Regions from separate parts of the Mesorhizobium sp. 131-2-1 genome, predicted to be linked through region 2. Evidence: riboswitches for the same ligand, from Rfam matches in the RefSeq annotation. Region 2 holds a riboswitch; each other region holds the start of a gene.
What was found. A riboswitch is a leader RNA that binds a small molecule or an ion and turns the genes downstream of it on or off. The one in region 2 is predicted to bind cobalamin.

Region 1: it holds a riboswitch for cobalamin, as region 2 does, so the genes downstream of both, JG743_RS01890 (aromatic ring-hydroxylating oxygenase subunit alpha) here and metE (5-methyltetrahydropteroyltriglutamate--homocysteine S-methyltransferase) in region 2, are expected to answer to the same signal.
Region 3: it holds a riboswitch for cobalamin, as region 2 does, so the genes downstream of both, JG743_RS14110 (CbtB domain-containing protein) here and metE (5-methyltetrahydropteroyltriglutamate--homocysteine S-methyltransferase) in region 2, are expected to answer to the same signal.

Annotation. Positions count from the first base shown of each region.
Region 1 covers NZ_AP023247.1:410,215-415,774, forward strand. The annotation lists gene JG743_RS01885 (hybrid-cluster NAD(P)-dependent oxidoreductase) at 4-1,104, opposite strand; gene JG743_RS01890 (aromatic ring-hydroxylating oxygenase subunit alpha) at 1,182-2,429, opposite strand; cobalamin riboswitch at 2,548-2,750, opposite strand; gene JG743_RS01895 (DUF680 domain-containing protein) at 3,253-3,459, shown strand; gene JG743_RS01900 (DUF680 domain-containing protein) at 3,529-3,738, shown strand; gene JG743_RS01905 (DUF680 domain-containing protein) at 3,845-4,084, shown strand; gene JG743_RS01910 (ABC transporter ATP-binding protein) at 4,188-5,300, opposite strand; gene bglA (beta-galactosidase BglA) at 5,333-5,560, opposite strand, start outside.
Region 2 covers NZ_AP023247.1:6,345,059-6,350,618, reverse strand. The annotation lists gene JG743_RS30575 (DUF982 domain-containing protein) at 1-226, shown strand, start outside; gene JG743_RS30570 (DUF982 domain-containing protein) at 501-749, shown strand; gene metE (5-methyltetrahydropteroyltriglutamate--homocysteine S-methyltransferase) at 1,474-3,804, opposite strand; cobalamin riboswitch at 3,921-4,121, opposite strand; partial or broken gene JG743_RS30560 (cytochrome P450) at 4,393-4,646, opposite strand; gene JG743_RS30555 (cytochrome P450 family protein) at 4,654-5,560, opposite strand, start outside.
Region 3 covers NZ_AP023247.1:2,937,482-2,943,041, reverse strand. The annotation lists gene cobD (threonine-phosphate decarboxylase CobD) at 1-959, opposite strand, end outside; gene cbiB (adenosylcobinamide-phosphate synthase CbiB) at 958-1,950, shown strand; gene JG743_RS14130 (hypothetical protein) at 1,966-2,280, opposite strand; gene cobO (cob(I)yrinic acid a,c-diamide adenosyltransferase) at 2,305-2,919, opposite strand; gene cobU (bifunctional adenosylcobinamide kinase/adenosylcobinamide-phosphate guanylyltransferase) at 2,921-3,442, opposite strand; gene JG743_RS14115 (CbtA family protein) at 3,435-4,235, opposite strand; gene JG743_RS14110 (CbtB domain-containing protein) at 4,251-4,430, opposite strand; cobalamin riboswitch at 4,468-4,661, opposite strand; gene JG743_RS14105 (gamma-glutamylcyclotransferase) at 4,726-5,418, opposite strand; gene JG743_RS14100 (aromatic ring-hydroxylating oxygenase subunit alpha) at 5,552-5,560, shown strand, end outside.

The DNA.
Region 1 (5,560 bases), 890 kb from region 2:
GGATCAGGCCTCGATTTCCAGCGCCGTCATCGGCCTCGAGCAACAGGCGAGGATGAAGCCGTCGTCGATCTCGTGATCGAGGATGCCGCCATTGTGGCTCATCTCGACCTCGCCTGAAACCTTCTTCACCTTGCAGGTGCCGCACAGGCCGAATTCGCAGGCCGCCGGTATCCTGACGCCGGAAGCGCGCGCCGTCTGCAGCACGGTCTGCCCGGCGATGCAGTCGGCATCGACATCGGAAAGCGAAAAACGAACCGGCGTCGCGGCCTCGACGGGTATCTCGATGCCGCCGTCGGCCGGCAGCGCGAACGGCGCCGATACTTCCTCCACCGCAGGCGCGGCAAAGCTTTCCTGGTGGTATTTGGCCATGTCGAAGCCGGCGGCCTCCAGCATCTGCCGCACGGCGCGCATAAACGGGTCGGGGCCGCAGCAGAAGATTTCCCGCTCGCGGAAGTCAGGTGCCAGAAGCGGAAGCCTTATGGCGTCGATGCGACCCATATGGCCGAACCAGCCTTCGCGGCTGGAGCGTTCCTCGATCATGAAGCCGAGCGACAGGCCGGGCATGCGGCTGCCCAGCAATTCCAGTTCCTTGCGGAAGATGATCTCTTCCGCCCTGCGCGCGCAGTTGACGAAGCCGACATCGGTCCATGGCGCGCAGTCGTTCAGCCAGCGCAGCATCGACATCATCGGCGTGACCCCGGAGCCGGCCGAGATGAACAGGTATTTGGCCGCCGGATGGCTGTGCAGCGAGAAATCGCCGGCCGGGCCGTAGGCCTTCACATGGGCGCCGGGCTTGAGATTGTCGAACATCCAGCGCGTGCCGATGCTGCCGGCCTGCGCCTTCACCGTCACCGCGATCGAGAACGGCCGCGACGGCGACGACGACAGCGTGTAGGTGCGCATCAGCGGACCGTCGGCGGTCGGCAGTTCCAGCGTCACGAACTGGCCCGGCTTGTAGCGGAACCAGGTCTGGTTGTCGGAGCGGAAGGTGAAGGTCTTGACGTCCGGCGCCTCGTCGCTGACGCCGATCACCTCCAGCACCTGCAGCCGATCGTTCCACGGCGCCATCTCGTCGAGGTGGCGATAGAGGCCGAGATCGGTCATCGCGTTCATCCCCTTACCTTTCTTGTCTTGCGCATCTCGCTACCCCAAAACCGCCGAACACTTTTGGGCGCCATGCGCTAGGCGACGCTGCGCAGCGCCGGTCGACCACCTTCAGCAAGGCGCGGGCCGATGAAGGCGGCGTACCATTCGACGAACTGGATGACGCCGCCCTCGTGCAGCTCCGAATAGGGGCCGGGCTCATAGGCCGGCGACAGGATGCCGTGCGCGTTTTCCTCGACGATGCGGCGATCCTGGTCGTTGGTCTCGGTCCAGACATGGGTGAGTTCGGCGAGATCGTAGTCGACGCCTTCCACCGCATCCTTGTGCACCAGCCATTTCGTCGTCACCGCGGTTTCGGTGGCGCTGATCGGCAGCACGCGGAAGGTGACGGCGTGATCGATCAGGATATGGTTCCAGGTCGTCGGATAGTGGTAATGCATCAGCGTGCCGATGCGGTCCGCGGCGACACTGTCGGAGAGGTTCTTCCTCACCGCGCGCTTGCCGTTCATCGTGTAGCTGATGGCATCGCGCAGCAGCGGGGCGCGGGTGGCGCGGTATTGCCCGGCGGGGTCGATGCGGAACTTGCTCGGCAGGCCGGCCGCCTCGCATTTCGCCCAGTGCGCCAGCATCTCGGGATCGCTGTCGGCGCCCTGCACGCCCGTCACGGTCGGGGCTTCAGGGAAGGTCTTGCAGAGCTCCGGATGATTGCCGGCGCAGTGGTAGCACTCGCGGTTGTTCTCCCAGACCAGCTTCCAGTTGCCCTTCTCGACAATGGTCGATTCGAAGGCGACTTTCGCCTCGCTCAACCTGTGCGGCAGGAGATAGGGTTCGATCATGGCGCGCATCGGCGCGAAATCGGCCGGCTCCTTCGCCAGGCAGATGAAGATGTAGCCGCCGACGCTTTCGCAGGCGACCGGCTTCAGGCCGAACTGGCTCTTGTCGAAACCGTCCGCCATCTGGCGGGCGAACAGCAGCCTGCCGTCGAGCTCGTAGGTCCATTGATGGTAGGGGCAGACGAGCTTCGCCGCCGTGCCCTTCTCGGCGTTGCAGACGCGGCTGCCGCGATGGCGGCAGGAATTGTGGAAGGCATTGACCCTGCCCTGCTGGTCGCGGACAAGGACCACCGGATAATCGCCGACCTGCGCGGTGATGTAGCTGCCCGGCTTCGGCAATTCGCAATCGTGGCCGATGAACAGCCAGTCGCGGTACCAGATCAACTCCATGTCGAGCTTGAAGTAATCCGGGTCGGTGTAGAAAGGCTGTTCGAGCGAAAAGCCCGGCCTGCGGTTGTGCAGGTGCCTCAGCATGTCGTTGCGCGCATCCATGTCCTGTCCCTCGCGTCGGTCGCATCAAGGACTGAACTGGTGGTGATGGAGAGGAACGGCGGCCGCCGGCAGGGCCGGGCACGCGCCATCCGCCTCTTGACCGCCCACCGCGATCAGTCGAGTCAAAGAATCTCGGGCTGGTTTCCGGGCTTTGGAGTGCCCTGACGGGCGGTCGCGGCACCTTCCCAGGCTAGATGGCCCAGTGGTCTCCCGTCGCGACTTGAACTCCACCACCGTTGCGGGGGCAGCGCCGGAATTCGACCGGCTTCCCAATTCTCCGTCCCGTCGTCACGGGGCGGCACCTGAGATGACCTGATCTAATCACGACGGCCGGCGAACCGTCGGTACGAAAACGACATCGCATCGATGCGGGCGCGACACGGCTTTCGGCTTCGCGGCACTCCAGCGCACCGAATTTCCGTGCTCGGGGCAATCCGAATCGCGCACTGGAAACGCCCTCGTATCGACCTCCAGCCGGCTCTGAACTGGTTACCAGTATCGAAAAGTGACTATTAGGAGATTCTAAAATCGAACCGAACGGTTCGTTTCTGTTGACAATGCGTGCAAGACGCTGTGAACGCAGATCTTCCAAATCGTCAATTGGCGCGATGGCCCATTCGCCTAAGCTACGGATATTGTTCCATAAAAGCTCACGTGTAGGAGGCCTTGGCACAATTTCAAGATGCAGAGTCATGGGCCAGGCGCAACAACTTCGTGATTGGAAAGCGGGTATGGGCTCTCCCACATCGGGGCTGTCCGAACGACGCGATTTCCTCCCAAGACACGCCGCTAGACGGACGGAAAAAATACTGGAGTACCAAAAATGAAAAAGATTGTTCTTACTGCCGCCGCCCTTCTGGCCATTTCCGGCAGCGCCTTTGCCGGTGGCAGCGACCACTACGGCTCGAACGGTGCCAACCAGACCGCCGCTTCTGTCGACAGCTCGTACACGGCCTCGATCAAGAAGTCGGAACCGGCTGCCCAGACGCCTGCCCAGGGCGCTGACCGCAACCTGTTCGGCAACAACTAACAGCCGATCCCTGACCGCGGTGGGCAAGGGCCCGCCGCTCGGGATCGTCAGGAATTCAGGAGCACTAAAATGAAGAAGATCGTTCTTGCCACCGCGGCCCTTCTGGCCATTTCGGGCGGCGCCTTTGCAGCCGGCAGCGACCATTACGGTTCGGACGGCGCCAACCAGCCGGCCACCGCGGTCGACAGCTCGTACACCGCTTCGATCAAGCACTCGCAGCCGGCCGCCGAGAAGCCCGCCAACCAGGGCAGCGACCGCAACCTCTTCGGCAACAACTAAGCCGACGCGGACCGCGCTCCCGGACCTCTGGTCCGGGTTGTGGCCAACCGAAGATAGACGCGGCGGACAAGCCCGCCGCTCCGATACAAATTCAGGAGTACCAAAAATGAAGAAGATTGCTCTTACTGCCGCCGCTCTTTTGATTGCCGCCGGCAGCGCTTATGCCCGCAATGACAATGTTGGCGGGACCGACATCAACCAGCGGCCGGTCGCCACCGGCGTCGACACCACCCAGACGTCTTCGACGCGCGACACCAGCTCGCCGGTCTACAAGCTGCTGAACTCGTCGGGCGACGTCGAGAAGTCAGCCCCTCAGGGCAGCGACCGAAACCTGTTCGGCCGCTAACGGCCGAACGGAGCCGCCCATGCCGGTCCACCGGCAACGGGCTCGGCTGAATACCAAGAGCGGCGGGCAGTGCCCGCCGCTCTTGTTTTGTCCAACGTGACGTTCAGGCCGCCTTGGCTGCCGCCATGTGCAGCGTGAAGGAGTGGCCGTCGGCATCGAAGATGTGCAGGTCGCCAGCGTCCGCGGTCAGCCGCAGCGTCGCACCGCGCTTGACCTCGACATTGCCCGGCATCTTGGTCACCAGCGGCAGGTCGGCGCGGCCGATGTCGACATAGACGAGCTGCACCTCGCCGAGCTGCTCGACATAATCCACCGTTCCCTCGAACAGATAGTCCGTACCGGTGGCGATCGCCAGATCCTCCGGCCGCACGCCGAAGCTTACCGCCGCGCCATTCGCCGAGGCGGGCGTCGCGATCGGCACCGTCGCCTTGCGGCCGCCGACATGGCTAACGACGGTCGGATTGCCCGCCTTGTCGATCGTCGCCGGCAGGATGTTCATGGCCGGCGAGCCGATGAACTGGGCGACGAACAGATTGCCCGGCCTTTTGTAGAGGTCCATCGGCGTGCCGACCTGCTCGATATGGCCTTCTTTCAGCACGACGATGCGGTCCGCCAGCGTCATTGCCTCGACCTGGTCGTGGGTGACGTAGATCATCGTCGTGTTCGGCATCGATTCCTTGAGCTTGGCGATCTCGATACGGGTGGCGACGCGAAGTGCCGCGTCGAGATTGGACAGCGGCTCGTCGAACAGGAACACTTTCGGATTGCGCACGATGGCGCGGCCGATGGCGACGCGCTGGCGCTGGCCGCCCGACATCGCCTTGGGCAACCGGTCGAGATATTTGGTCAGCTGCAGGATCTCGGCCGCCTGCCGCACCCGCTTGTCGATCTCGGCCTTGCTTTCCTTGCCGATCTTCATCGAGAAGGCCATGTTGTCGTAGACGGTCATGTGCGGATAGAGCGCGTAGGACTGGAACACCATGGCAATGCCGCGCTTCGACGGCGGCACGTCGTTGACCACCTCGCCGGCGATCTTGAGCTCGCCCGAAGTGATCTCCTCCAGCCCGGCGATGGACCTCAGCAAGGTCGACTTGCCGCAGCCGGACGGGCCGACGAAGACGATGAACTCGCCCGACTTAATGTCGAGGTCGATGCCATGCAGGATGTTGAGATTGCCGTATGATTTCTTCACTTGCCTCAGCGTGACATCGGCCATGTTTTCCTCCCAGTGACGTCCGTTTCAAAAACTCAGTCGACGCGCCCGAACCAGGCGCCGTAGCCGCCAAGGCGGATGGTGCCGCTGCCAGCTTGGTTCGAAAAGCCGTGCCCGGGCAAGGGCTGAAGCGAGCCCTGGCCGAGATCGACTTCGGCCGGCTTGCTGCCCAGGTTGAAGACGCAGACGATGCGCTCGTTGCCCTCGCGGCGGGTGAAGGCGACGGTGTCGCCCTCGCTTTCAATGAAGGCGATGTCGCCCTT
Region 2 (5,560 bases):
GGATGCAATCGATTTTCTCAATGAATGGCCGGAAGACCGCAGAGACCTGATCCACGAAGCCGCCCTGAGGGCATGCTACGATGCATACGATGGGCGCAAGCCGGTAAGCACGGCGCGCAATGCCTTTTTCGGCTTTGCGAAGCGGGTCGCCATATTGGAAGATGCAACCTCCGCGATGCAGTGGATCGCCGCCTGCAGATCGGGCAGTGGAAAAGTGCAGGTGTAGACATCGACGACGTGTTTGAGACTGGCGAGGCGCGTCAAACAGTGCACTATGTCCAGGTTTCACAGCTAGACCACGCGAATGAGAAGCAGTTCCTCACCATCGACTGCACAACCGCAGATCGCACGCAAGCTGACCATGGCCGGACGCGCCTCATGGCGATCGCTTGGTCGTCAGTGGCCAGATTCGGCAGCCTAGATGCAGCGGTCGCGTTCGGCTGAGTAAAGAAATGCGACTCGGGCTGTTTGCCGCGTAGTGGCTGTGGAGGAGGGGAGAGATGACCGGCTTGATCAGATTTGAGAGGCAAGTCGTTGTTCAGCTTAGCCGCCGCAGCTCGGAGCGTATCGTGTTCGACGTCAACGACGCGGCCGCTATCTTGCTGCGGGATCTGCATCATGAGACCGATAAACGCAGAATAGCGATGGACGCCTGTCTGCAGGTGTTACGCGGTAAGACCCATCCCCCAGCCGCTCGACGAGCTTTCGTCGCAGCCGCACTCGAAGCACGCATTCTGCGCAGTGATTGAGATCTGGGACGCCGCTCGTGAATTTCGGCCGTCTGCACATCGCTATTGAGCGCGGTCCGAACACCCCTGCCGGCATCGGCCAGGAGCAAGCTAACCCCGCAATTTCCGCGACGGCTTTCCTGGTCCGGCGCCGGATCTTGACCATCAAAACACAAGGGGTCCGCCTGCCAGCTGCGGCCGCTCGGCTTCGCCGTCGCGGTGATCGTGATTGAAGCCAGAGGCAGACAGAGCCATCGAGCGGGAATTGGCCCGGTGCAGATGGCGGAGCGTCGATGCCGCTTCAACAGTCTCCGGAAGTACCGTATGAACCTTGCCCCAGCTTGGCCCTGCATCCGATCTCCCGCAACACGCTCCGCGGACCGGCGCCGCGTGATCGCTGATGCTTCTCCCGATGGTCGGGACCGGGGGGTTCGGCGACCAAGGTCGGGGAGACGATAGTGACACTGGATGATCCCAATACGGAATAATCCGAAACTGGCTGGCGGTGAGCCGTCTCGTTTCTGGCCGGCTCATTTGGGGCCCAAGCCTCCTTCGATCGCCAGCCAACGGCGGCCTCTGGAACAGCTGACTTCGACGCGCCATGACAAGGGCCTCGGCCAGGCCAAGGTTGCCGAGGCGCTTTCGTCACGGGCAGCTCGATTGCCTTGGGTGCGCCGGATGGACTCACCCCAAGATTGCCCGGTGTGTGGCGTTGCCGCTCACCGCCGGCGAGTGTCACCGAGCCCTACGCCGTCTGCGCTTTTTCCCGAATTGCGCGTGCTGCAGCCACCATATTCACCAGGGCAGGGCGGACCTCCTCCCACCTGCGCGTTTTGAGACCGCAGTCGGGATTCACCCACAGTTGGCCATCCGACAATCGCTCGCGCGCAAGCATGATGAGGTTGGAAATCTCGCCCACTTCCGGGACCCTCGGCGAGTGAATGTCATAGACGCCAGGACCGATCTCGTTCGGATACTTGAAGGTTCGCAGCGTATCGAGCAGTTCCATCTGCGAGCGCGAGGTTTCAATGGAGATCACATCGGCATCCATTGCGGCAATCGCGTCCACGATATCGCCGAACTCGGAGTAGCACATATGGGTGTGGATCTGGGTCGCATCGCCGACGGCCGTTGAAGCCAGCCGGAAGCATTCGACGGCCCAGTCGAGATAGGCCTGCCACTCGGCCTCGCGCAGCGGCAAGCCCTCGCGCAGTGCGGCTTCGTCGATCTGGATCATCCTGGCGCCGGCCTTTTCGAGGTCGCTCACTTCATCGCGAATGGCGAGCGCGACTTGGCGGCAGACGGCTGAGCGCGGAAGGTCGTCTCGGACGAAGGACCAGTTGAGGATCGTCACCGGGCCGGTAAGCATGCCCTTCACCGGCTTTGGCGTCAGCGACTGGGCGTATCGCCACCAGTGTAGTGTCATCGGATTTTGTCGCGACACATCGCCAATGATGATCGGGGGTCGCACAAAGCGCGAGCCATAGCTCTGCACCCACCCATGCTGCGTGAAGGCAAAGCCGCGGAGCTGCTCAGCGAAATACTGCACCATATCGTTGCGCTCGAATTCGCCGTGGACCAGCACGTCGAGTCCGATCTCTTCTTGCCAGCGAACGGCGGCTTCTATCTCTTTTTTCAGGAAGGCCTCATAGTCGACGTAACTCAGCTCGCCCTTGGCATGGGCTGCCCGCGCCTTGCGAACCTCGGCTGTTTGCGGGAAGGAGCCGATCGTCGTGGTGGGGAAGGATGGCAAGCCAAACGTGTCGCCCTGAAGCTTGGAGCGCACGTCGAATGCGCTCTTCCGGCGCGTCATGGCGACCTTGATGCTGGCGACCCGACCTTCGACGAGCGGATCATGCACCTTAGCGGATGTCGCGCGAGCGGCGGCAGCCTCAGCCGACGCCTCTAGTTCGGCGGCGACCGCGTCCCGGCCTTCAGCCAGGGCACGGGCGAGCACGACCAGCTCGTCGGTTTTTTGCGCCGCGAAGGCGAGCCACGATTTCACATCCGCATCGAGTGCCGTCTCTATGTCCAGGTCGATCGGCACATGCAGCATCGAGCAGGACGGGGCGATCTCCACGCGGTCCAGCGGCCAACCGGCGACGATCGGTTTGATGCGGTCAAGCATGGCAGGCAGGTTCGCGCGCCAAACGTTGCGGCCGTCGATCAGCCCGAGCGAGAGCACAAGTTCCTTCCGCGCGAGCCGGCCGACGGTGTCCAACTGCTCTGGAGCGCGCACGAGATCGACGTGCAGTCCCGCCACGGGCAGAGAAATTGCGGTCTCGAGATTGTCTCCCAGCGATCCGAAATAGGTAGCAACCATGATCTTCAACTCGGGTGCTGCTTTCGACAGCCGGCAGTAGGCGAATTGGAGCGCATCCCGTTCGTTGGGGACCAGATCGAGCACGAGCGCCGGCTCATCGATCTGCACCCAATCGGCTCCCGCGAGCTTCAGCCTCCGCAGAAGCTCCTCGTAGACGGGCAGCAGCCGTGGCAGGAGCGCGATAGGGTTGAAACCTTCCTCAGGTGACTTCGCCAACTTGAGAAAGCTAACCGGTCCAAGCAGGACCGGGCGCGTGTGGATGCCGAGCGCCTTGGCCTCGAGGAAATGATCGACCGGTTTCGCCGACGAGAGGGCAAAGCTCTGATCGTCCGTAAGTTCCGGCACAATGTAGTGATAGTTGGTGTCGAACCATTTGGTCATTTCCATCGCGGCAAGGCCATGCCCGTTGGCCGCATGCTCGTCACCGGCATGTCCACAATCAGCGGCCTGACCTTGGTCGCCGCGCGCCATGGCGAAATAGGTATCGAGTGGGACCTCGCCGTCAGTCCAGACGTATCGTGCCGGCACGGCGCCGACCATGATGACGGTGTCGAGCACATGGTCATAAAGCGAGAAATCGTTGGACGGGATTTTCGACACGCCGTGATCGTGCTGCTCCCTCCAGCTGGCGGCGCGTAGCGCCTTCGCCGTCGCGAGCAGGTCGGCAGCGGGAGATTTTCCGGACCAGTAGCTTTCAAGCGCGAATTTCAGTTCCCGCCGTCGACCGATACGCGGCACGCCGAGCGTTGCCACAGGAATTTGTTGAGAGACAGTCATGCCATACCCCGATGGTTGGGGCGTGGGGACAAGGAACGCGCGAGCAGGCGGCACGAAGCCGGGCTACCGCGACCTCCGAGACACCCCGCCCGTGGACGTTGTTCGTCGTGGCAGGTCTCCTGGCTCGCGGGTCAAAGCCTCTGCCCGTCTTCCCGAGGCCGTTCGCCTCAGTGACACCAATGGGCTTGGCTCGCCGCTAACAGTTGCGGGGGCAGCGCCGGCATCCCACCGGCTTCCCTCTTAGCTCCGCTTACGGCAGTGCCGCGCGGAGAACCACGACATGCGCACAATCACAGCCGCTTCGCTCCTTGTCAATACATATAACGAGATGTTTATGTGATGATGCGAATATGCCCTTGTGCTGACCGGTCTCTTTCGCCCAAAGCCGCATACGATGCGGCCTCTCATCAGTGTAGGCTCGGCGAGGTTCTTGTCCCCATCGGCGACGCCATCAGATCGAGGTCGCCGGGCTCAAGGGCGTAAAGTCGGGCCAGGTCTTCACGGTCCGCCGGGAATCCCGGTAGTTGTTCCCCGCTCGGCTTCGCTCAGCGTGCTTGCGCATTCGCCCATCAGCGCGCTGATGACCACGTCCGGTAGCGGAAAGGAGAGGTGGCGCCTCAGGTCGGCGGGCTGGGGCTGGGCCTCCAGCGTCTCGAACAACTGCGCGGCGATCGCCTCCACCTGCTGCGCGAGCAGCTTCACCCTGCGATTGCTGAAGGCTGCGCTACGATCGTGCGTAACCGGTCATGCTCGCCCCCTCGTTGCGAGACCAGCCACCCCGGCGAACCGAGAATCACCGAATCCGGGGTGAATGCCGCACTCTCTCTAAGTGACGGAAGGGCGGAAGCTGACCGGCAGGCGCTGTGGGCAGCGAATGACGTAAGACGGCATATAGATGACGTCCTCCGCGGCGATGGTCAGTGCCAGATCCTCCAGTCGCCCGAACAGCGCGGGGAAGGCGCAGCGCAATTCCAGGCGCGCCAGCGCAGCGCCCAGGCAGGAATGCGGCCCCTCGCCGAATGACAGGTGTGGGTTGTGCCGCCGGGTGACATCGAACCTGTCGGCGCCGGGACCGAAGGCCTTTTCGTCCCGGTTCGCCGCATGGAACGCCATCAGGACGGCATCGCCGCGGCGGACCATGCATCCGTCGATCTCCACGTCCTGGGTGGCATAGCGGAACGGCAGATTGGCCGCTGAGCTGCCCCAGCGCAGGATCTCCTCGATCGCCTGTGACCACGGAACTTGGCCGCTGCGCACCAGGTGCAGTTGCTGCGGATGCGTCAGAAATGCCAGCACGCCATTTCCGATGACGCCGGCGGTGGTCACGAAGCCCGCAGAGAGCACCATGAACAGCATGTCGATGAGCTCGGTGTCGGAAACGAGCTCGCCATTGTCACGCGCGACGATCAGGGCCGAAGCCAGATCATCGCCGAGCTGGCCCCGCTTGAGCGCGATCAGGCGACGGAAGAACTCCGGGATGCGCTGCCGCGTCTGTCGCACCTCTTCGGCTGTGGCGGAGGTGTTGGCCAGGCTGTAGGTGAGCGCGACGATCTCTTCGCGCTGTTCGTCCGGCAAACCGAACAGTTCGGCGATCACGTTGGTGGGCAGCGGAGCGGCGAACTCGCTCACCAGATCGGCACTGCCGCCGCGCTGCGCCATCTCGGCCAGGAGTCGATCGACGCATTGTTCGACCCGTGGCGCCAGCAAGGCGATACGACTGGGCGCGAAGCTG
Region 3 (5,560 bases), 3.4 Mb from region 2:
CCGGCGCGCAGGACGTGTGGCCGGTCGGCGAAATGCCGAAGCAGGACGCCACGCTGGCCCAGCGCCGAAAACAGGTCGGCCGCCCCGGGCAAGGAAAGATGGCGGAACAGCGTGGTGCCGCCGGCCACGGCAGTGCCGAAGCGGGCGAACAGCCCGTCGAGCCGCGCCGCATCCTGAGCCAGCCGCTGCCGCATGGCGGCCTGCCAGGTGATGTCGCCAAGCGCGCGGATGCCGTATTCGAGCGCCGGGCCTGCCACCGCCCAGGGCCCGAATTGCGTCTCCAGCCGCTGGACCGTCAGCGTGTCGGCTAGCGCAAAGCCGAGCCTGAGGCCGGCAAGGCCGAAGAACTTGCCGAAGGAGCGCAGCACGACGATGCCGCCCTGCCCGACATCGCCGGCCAGGCTTTCCGCATCTGGCCCGACATCCATGAACGCCTCGTCGACGACCAGCAGGCCGCCTTTGGCGCGAAGCTGCGCTGCAAGCCGAAGCAGCCTTTCACGCTCGACGACGCGACCGTCCGGATTGTTGGGATTGACGACCACGGCGAGATCCGCCTCGGCAAGCGCCTCGACATCGTCGACCTCGGTCGCGACATGGCCGGCGATGGCAGCGGCTCGGCTGTGCTCGGCATAGGTCGGGCCGAGCACCAGCGCCATGCCGGGCCTCACCAGCGAGGCGACGCGCGGCAGCAGGATCTGCGTGCCGGGGGCGGCCGCCACTTGCGCCGGCGACGGCGCGCCATAGGCGGTTGCCGCGACCGCGCGAAGCTCGCCCAGACGCGCTGCTTCCGGCAATCGCGACAGGGTGGTGGCGGGCAGTTCGAAAAGCGGATAGGAGTGCGGATTGATACCCGTCGAGAGATCGACGAAAGGCCGTGGCGCGTGAGGGAAGAGCGCGCTCGCCCGGCCGAGGCTGCCGCCATGATCCACCGCTGCAATCGCTCCATCAAGAAGCTTCATGTCAATCCTGATCGCCTTCCTGTCATTGGCCATCGAGCGGGCGCTGGGTTACCCGGACTGGCTGTTCAGCGCCATCGGCCATCCCGTCACCTGGTTTGGCAGGCTGATATCCTTTCTCGACCGCACGCTCAACCGCGCCACTGATTCCGACGCTCAGCGTCGCCGACGAGGCGTCATGGCCCTCCTGGTCATCGTGCTGGTACCGGCGGCCATCGCCTTCGCCGTGCAACTCCTGCTCTGGCAGACCTTTCCTACCGGCCTGATCATCACGGCAATCCTGGCGTCGTCGCTGCTGTCGCAAAAGAGCCTCGCCGAGCATGTCGAGGCCGTGGCCGACGCGCTCGACACCGGCGGATTGACGCTTGGCCGCATTGCCGTCTCGCGCATCGTCGGCCGCGATCCGGAAAAGCTCGACAAGGCCGGCGTCGCCCGCGCCGCCATCGAAAGCCTGGCCGAGAATTTTTCCGATGGCATCGTGGCTCCCGCCTTCTGGACCGGCGTCTGCGGGCTCGCCGGAGGCGTCGCCTACAAGGCCGCCAACACCGCTGATTCGATGATCGGCCACCGCACGCCGCGCCATGAGGCTTTCGGTTGGGCGGCGGCGCGCTTCGACGACTGGATCAACCTGCCGGCATCGCGGCTGACCGGACTGCTGATCGTGCTGGCGGCCTTCTTCGTCAAAGGCGCCGACCCCCGCAACGCCTGGCAAGCCATGCGACGTGACGCAAACAAGCATCGTTCGCCCAACGCCGGCTGGCCGGAGGCGGCCATGGCCGGAGCCTTGGGCCTCGCGCTGGCCGGCCCGCGCAGCTATGGCGGCGTCGTCGTCGAGGATGCCTTCATGGGCGAAGGCGGCCGGCGCGAGGCGGAAAGCCTCGACATCAGGCAGGCGCTGAAGCTCTACCAGGTTGCCGACTGGCTGCTGATCGCGCTGTTCGCGATCCTGTCGGCCATCGTGATCTACCTGGATATTTTGATCTCACCGGTGTGACTGCGGCGGCCTGACTCACCAGACAACGCGGACTTCCTTTGCACTTAAATCTGCAGCATCGCCGAACCTTTTGATCGCGTAACCACCAGTAGCCACTGGCGACGATTTCAGAACCGGTTCAATCGCAGAAAAGAGCTTCTCAGCGTCTGGCCCATATAAGTAGAGGACGCATTCGCCCTCGCCAAACTCGTCGCCATCAAACTCACCGGCATTAGCATTCGAAACAACCTGTTCCAAACGATCCTCTAAGACCTGAACCGATTGCCGCTCTTGCTGCGTCCCAAACGGGCCGCCGGTCAGAAGAAGATAGACAATCACTGCTTGTTCCAACGGACATCTCCCGAGGGTAGGCGGTCAGAATTCTATCCCTTGCTGCGCCTTCACGCCGGCAGCGAAATGGTGCTTGGTCAGCCCCATTTCGGTGACGAGATCGGCCGCCTCGACCAGCGCCGGCTTGGCGTTGCGTCCCGTGACCACCACATGCAGGCCCTCGCGACGACCTTTCAGCGCCGCAACCACCTTTTCAAGATCGAGATAGTCGTAACGCAGGGCGATGTTGAGCTCGTCGAGCACCACAAGGCTGATCGAAGGATCAGCCATCAGTTCGAGCGCCCTGGCCAAGGCGGCCTCGGCGGCGGCGATGTCGCGCTTCAGATCCTGGGTCTCCCAGGTGAACCCCTCGCCCATCGCATGCCAGACGACGCGGTCGCCAAAGGCGGCAAAGGCGTCTTTCTCGCCAGTGTGCCATTTGCCCTTGATGAACTGGACGACGCCGACGCGCTTGCCGTAGCCGAGCATCCTCAGCGCCAGCCCGAAGGCGGCGGTGGTCTTGCCCTTGCCCGGTCCGGTGTTGACGATCAGCAACCCCTTCTCGATCGTCTTGCCCGCCACTTCCGCATCCTGCACCGCCTTGCGCTTAGCCATCTTGGCGCGGTGGCGCTCCTCGTCCTTTGGATCGACTTCGGTCATCTCACTTCACCTTCAGCGGCAGCCCTGCCACCATCAGCAGCACGGTATCGGCGACTGCCGCGACCTGCTGGTTGAGCCGGCCGCCGGCATCGCGAAAGCGCCTTGCCAGGGCATTGTCGGGCACGATGCCCAGGCCGACCTCGTTGGACACAACAAACCACGACCCGCGCGGCCGCGACAGCAAATCCGTCAATCGCCGGCATTCGGCATCGAGGTTGTGCTCGGCCAGCATATGGTTGGTCAGCCACAGTGTCAGGCAGTCGATCAGGACAGCCTGCCCATCGGGCAGCGCCTCGATCGCGCCGGCAAGATCGAGCGGCGCGTCTATCGTCATCCAGCCCTCGCTGCGCCGCCCACGATGCAGCGCGATGCGCTCGCGCATCTCGTCATCATAGGCTTCGGCGGTGGCGATGTAGGTCCAAGGCGGCGGGCCAGCCGTCACCAGGGTCTCGGCATGCGCGCTCTTGCCGGAGCGCGCACCGCCGAGGATGAAGGTCAGCGTCCCGCTGGCGCGATCAGGCAAAGCTGTCGCGCAGGCTGGTCGCCGTGCCGGTGAAGCGGCCGCGCACCACGCCGACGGCGCCACCCAGCACCAGCCAGAACACCAGATTGGTGACTGTCACCGCCACCACGAACTGGTGATGCAGGCCTTCCGGGATCGGTGTCTCGAAGCTTTCCGGCTGCGGCGCGCCGACGATGTGCGGCGCGACGATCAGGGCCACGGCCAAGATCGCCAGCGGCAGCGACTTGCGAAAAGCGATCAGGCCAAGTCCGGCGGCGGTCGCGACCACTGTCGCCGTCCACCAGATCTGGCGCGGCAGGAGTTCGGCCGCCGGCATCGCCGGCAGTTCCGGCGGCAGGCCGAGGCCAGGCGCCAGGGTGAATACGGCAAAGCCGGCGAGACCCCAGAACACGCCCTGGCGCCAGCTGCCGATGCCGCCGGCGAATTCCGAAACCGCGACCAGCACCAGCGCGAAGCCGATGCCGGTGACGATGTTGGCCAGCACGCTGAAGGCGAAGCGTTCGAAGCCATCGGCCGGCGCCCAGCCTTCGTCTTCCGCCGGAGCGGCGGCTTCGGCCGGAGCCGGCGCCGCAGAGCTCATGGCATTGCCGGCCGGCGCGGCGGAACTCATGGCGTTGCCGGTCTCGGCAGGCGCCGCGGCATGGTCATGATGATGGCCGCCGCCGGCCTGTTCGTAGACTTCGGCCTTGAGGATCAGCGGCACGGTTGCATAGGCCTGCAGGCAGGCGAGGACGACGCCGGCCACGAGCCCTGCAATCGCCGCGATGAACACGACGTTGCGAAACAGATTCATGATGTCAGATCCTCGTCAGTGGCAGGGAAAGGCCATCGAGTGGCGATAGTCGTGAGCGGCATTGTGGACCGCATCGAGATGCGAGAAGCCGACAAAGCCGACGACGAAAATGCCGAGCAGCGCGGCCATGGCCAGCTGCATGAAACGCGACTGCGAAGAGACGGAGGTGCCGAGGGAGACGGAAGCGGTCGTCATGTCTTGTCCTTTCGCCCTCCACCCGAGGGCATAGAAGTCAACGTTGCTGTCGCCGGCAGGTCTCCTGGCTCGCGGATCAGCGCCCTTCCCCACCTTCCCGAGGATATTCCTCAGTGGCCTTGGAGAGGACTACCGCACACAGTTGCGGGGGCAGCCACGGCATTGGACGAATTCGCCCGCACCGCATTCCCTCTTGGCTCCAAAAACGGAACCGACGACGGCAGGACTATAGGCAGAATCGTCGCGCCCGGCAAACCAAATTCCGGCGGCCACCAGCGCAAATGCGCCATCTGGCCTAGCTGCCCGAAGCGGCAATCCGCTCGGCAACCAGATGCTGCAGCCGCCAAAGATGGCGGTCATGGATGCCGCGCTGCTCCAGGTTCTTCACCGTGTTGTAGAGGTAGTCGGCGCCCGATCCCCAGTGCCCGCAGGATGTCGCCAGCCGTTCGACGACCTCTTTTTCCTCAATCGGGCCGGCATAGGTGGTGCCCTTGCGGTTGATGACGAAGGCCAGCGCCTGCAGCGGACCGCTATCGCTCGAAAGGGTGAGCAGGCGCGGATGGTAGCTGGTCGGTTTCAGCGTCACCTCGCGCCGCAAGATCCTGTCGAGCTGCTGGCGCCGGTCGGCGTCGCCAAGCCTGAAGGCGACACCCTTGCATTGCCCGCCGCGATCCAGCGCCATCATCAGGCCAGGCCGCTCCCTGGTGCCGCGCCAGCGCGTCATTTTCATGCAGAAGGACCTGTGCCAGCCGCGCACGACCGCCACACGCTCCTCGACATTATCGATTTCAGGCTTCCAGATCAGCGAACCGTAGCCGAACAGCCAAAGCGGTTCGGTGGCGGGAAGCTGAGCCTCCAGCGCATCCACCATCGCTGCATAGTCGGCGTCGTCCAGATGCGCGGCGTTGGGGTCGGGTCCGCTGTCTTCGATAGCTCGATAGCATCGTGCGACCAGCTCCTCTGTCAGCGACATCGTTCTTGGCGGCATGGACTGTCCCCGGACACCCGATTTGTGAAGCGCCAACCTTAGAGTCGGCTATTGCACGTCACAATGGCCGTGGCGCGTGACGATTGACAAAGACGGTGGCCGGGTGTCGGCTGGATCATCCAGGGAGCCACAGATGCAGCCC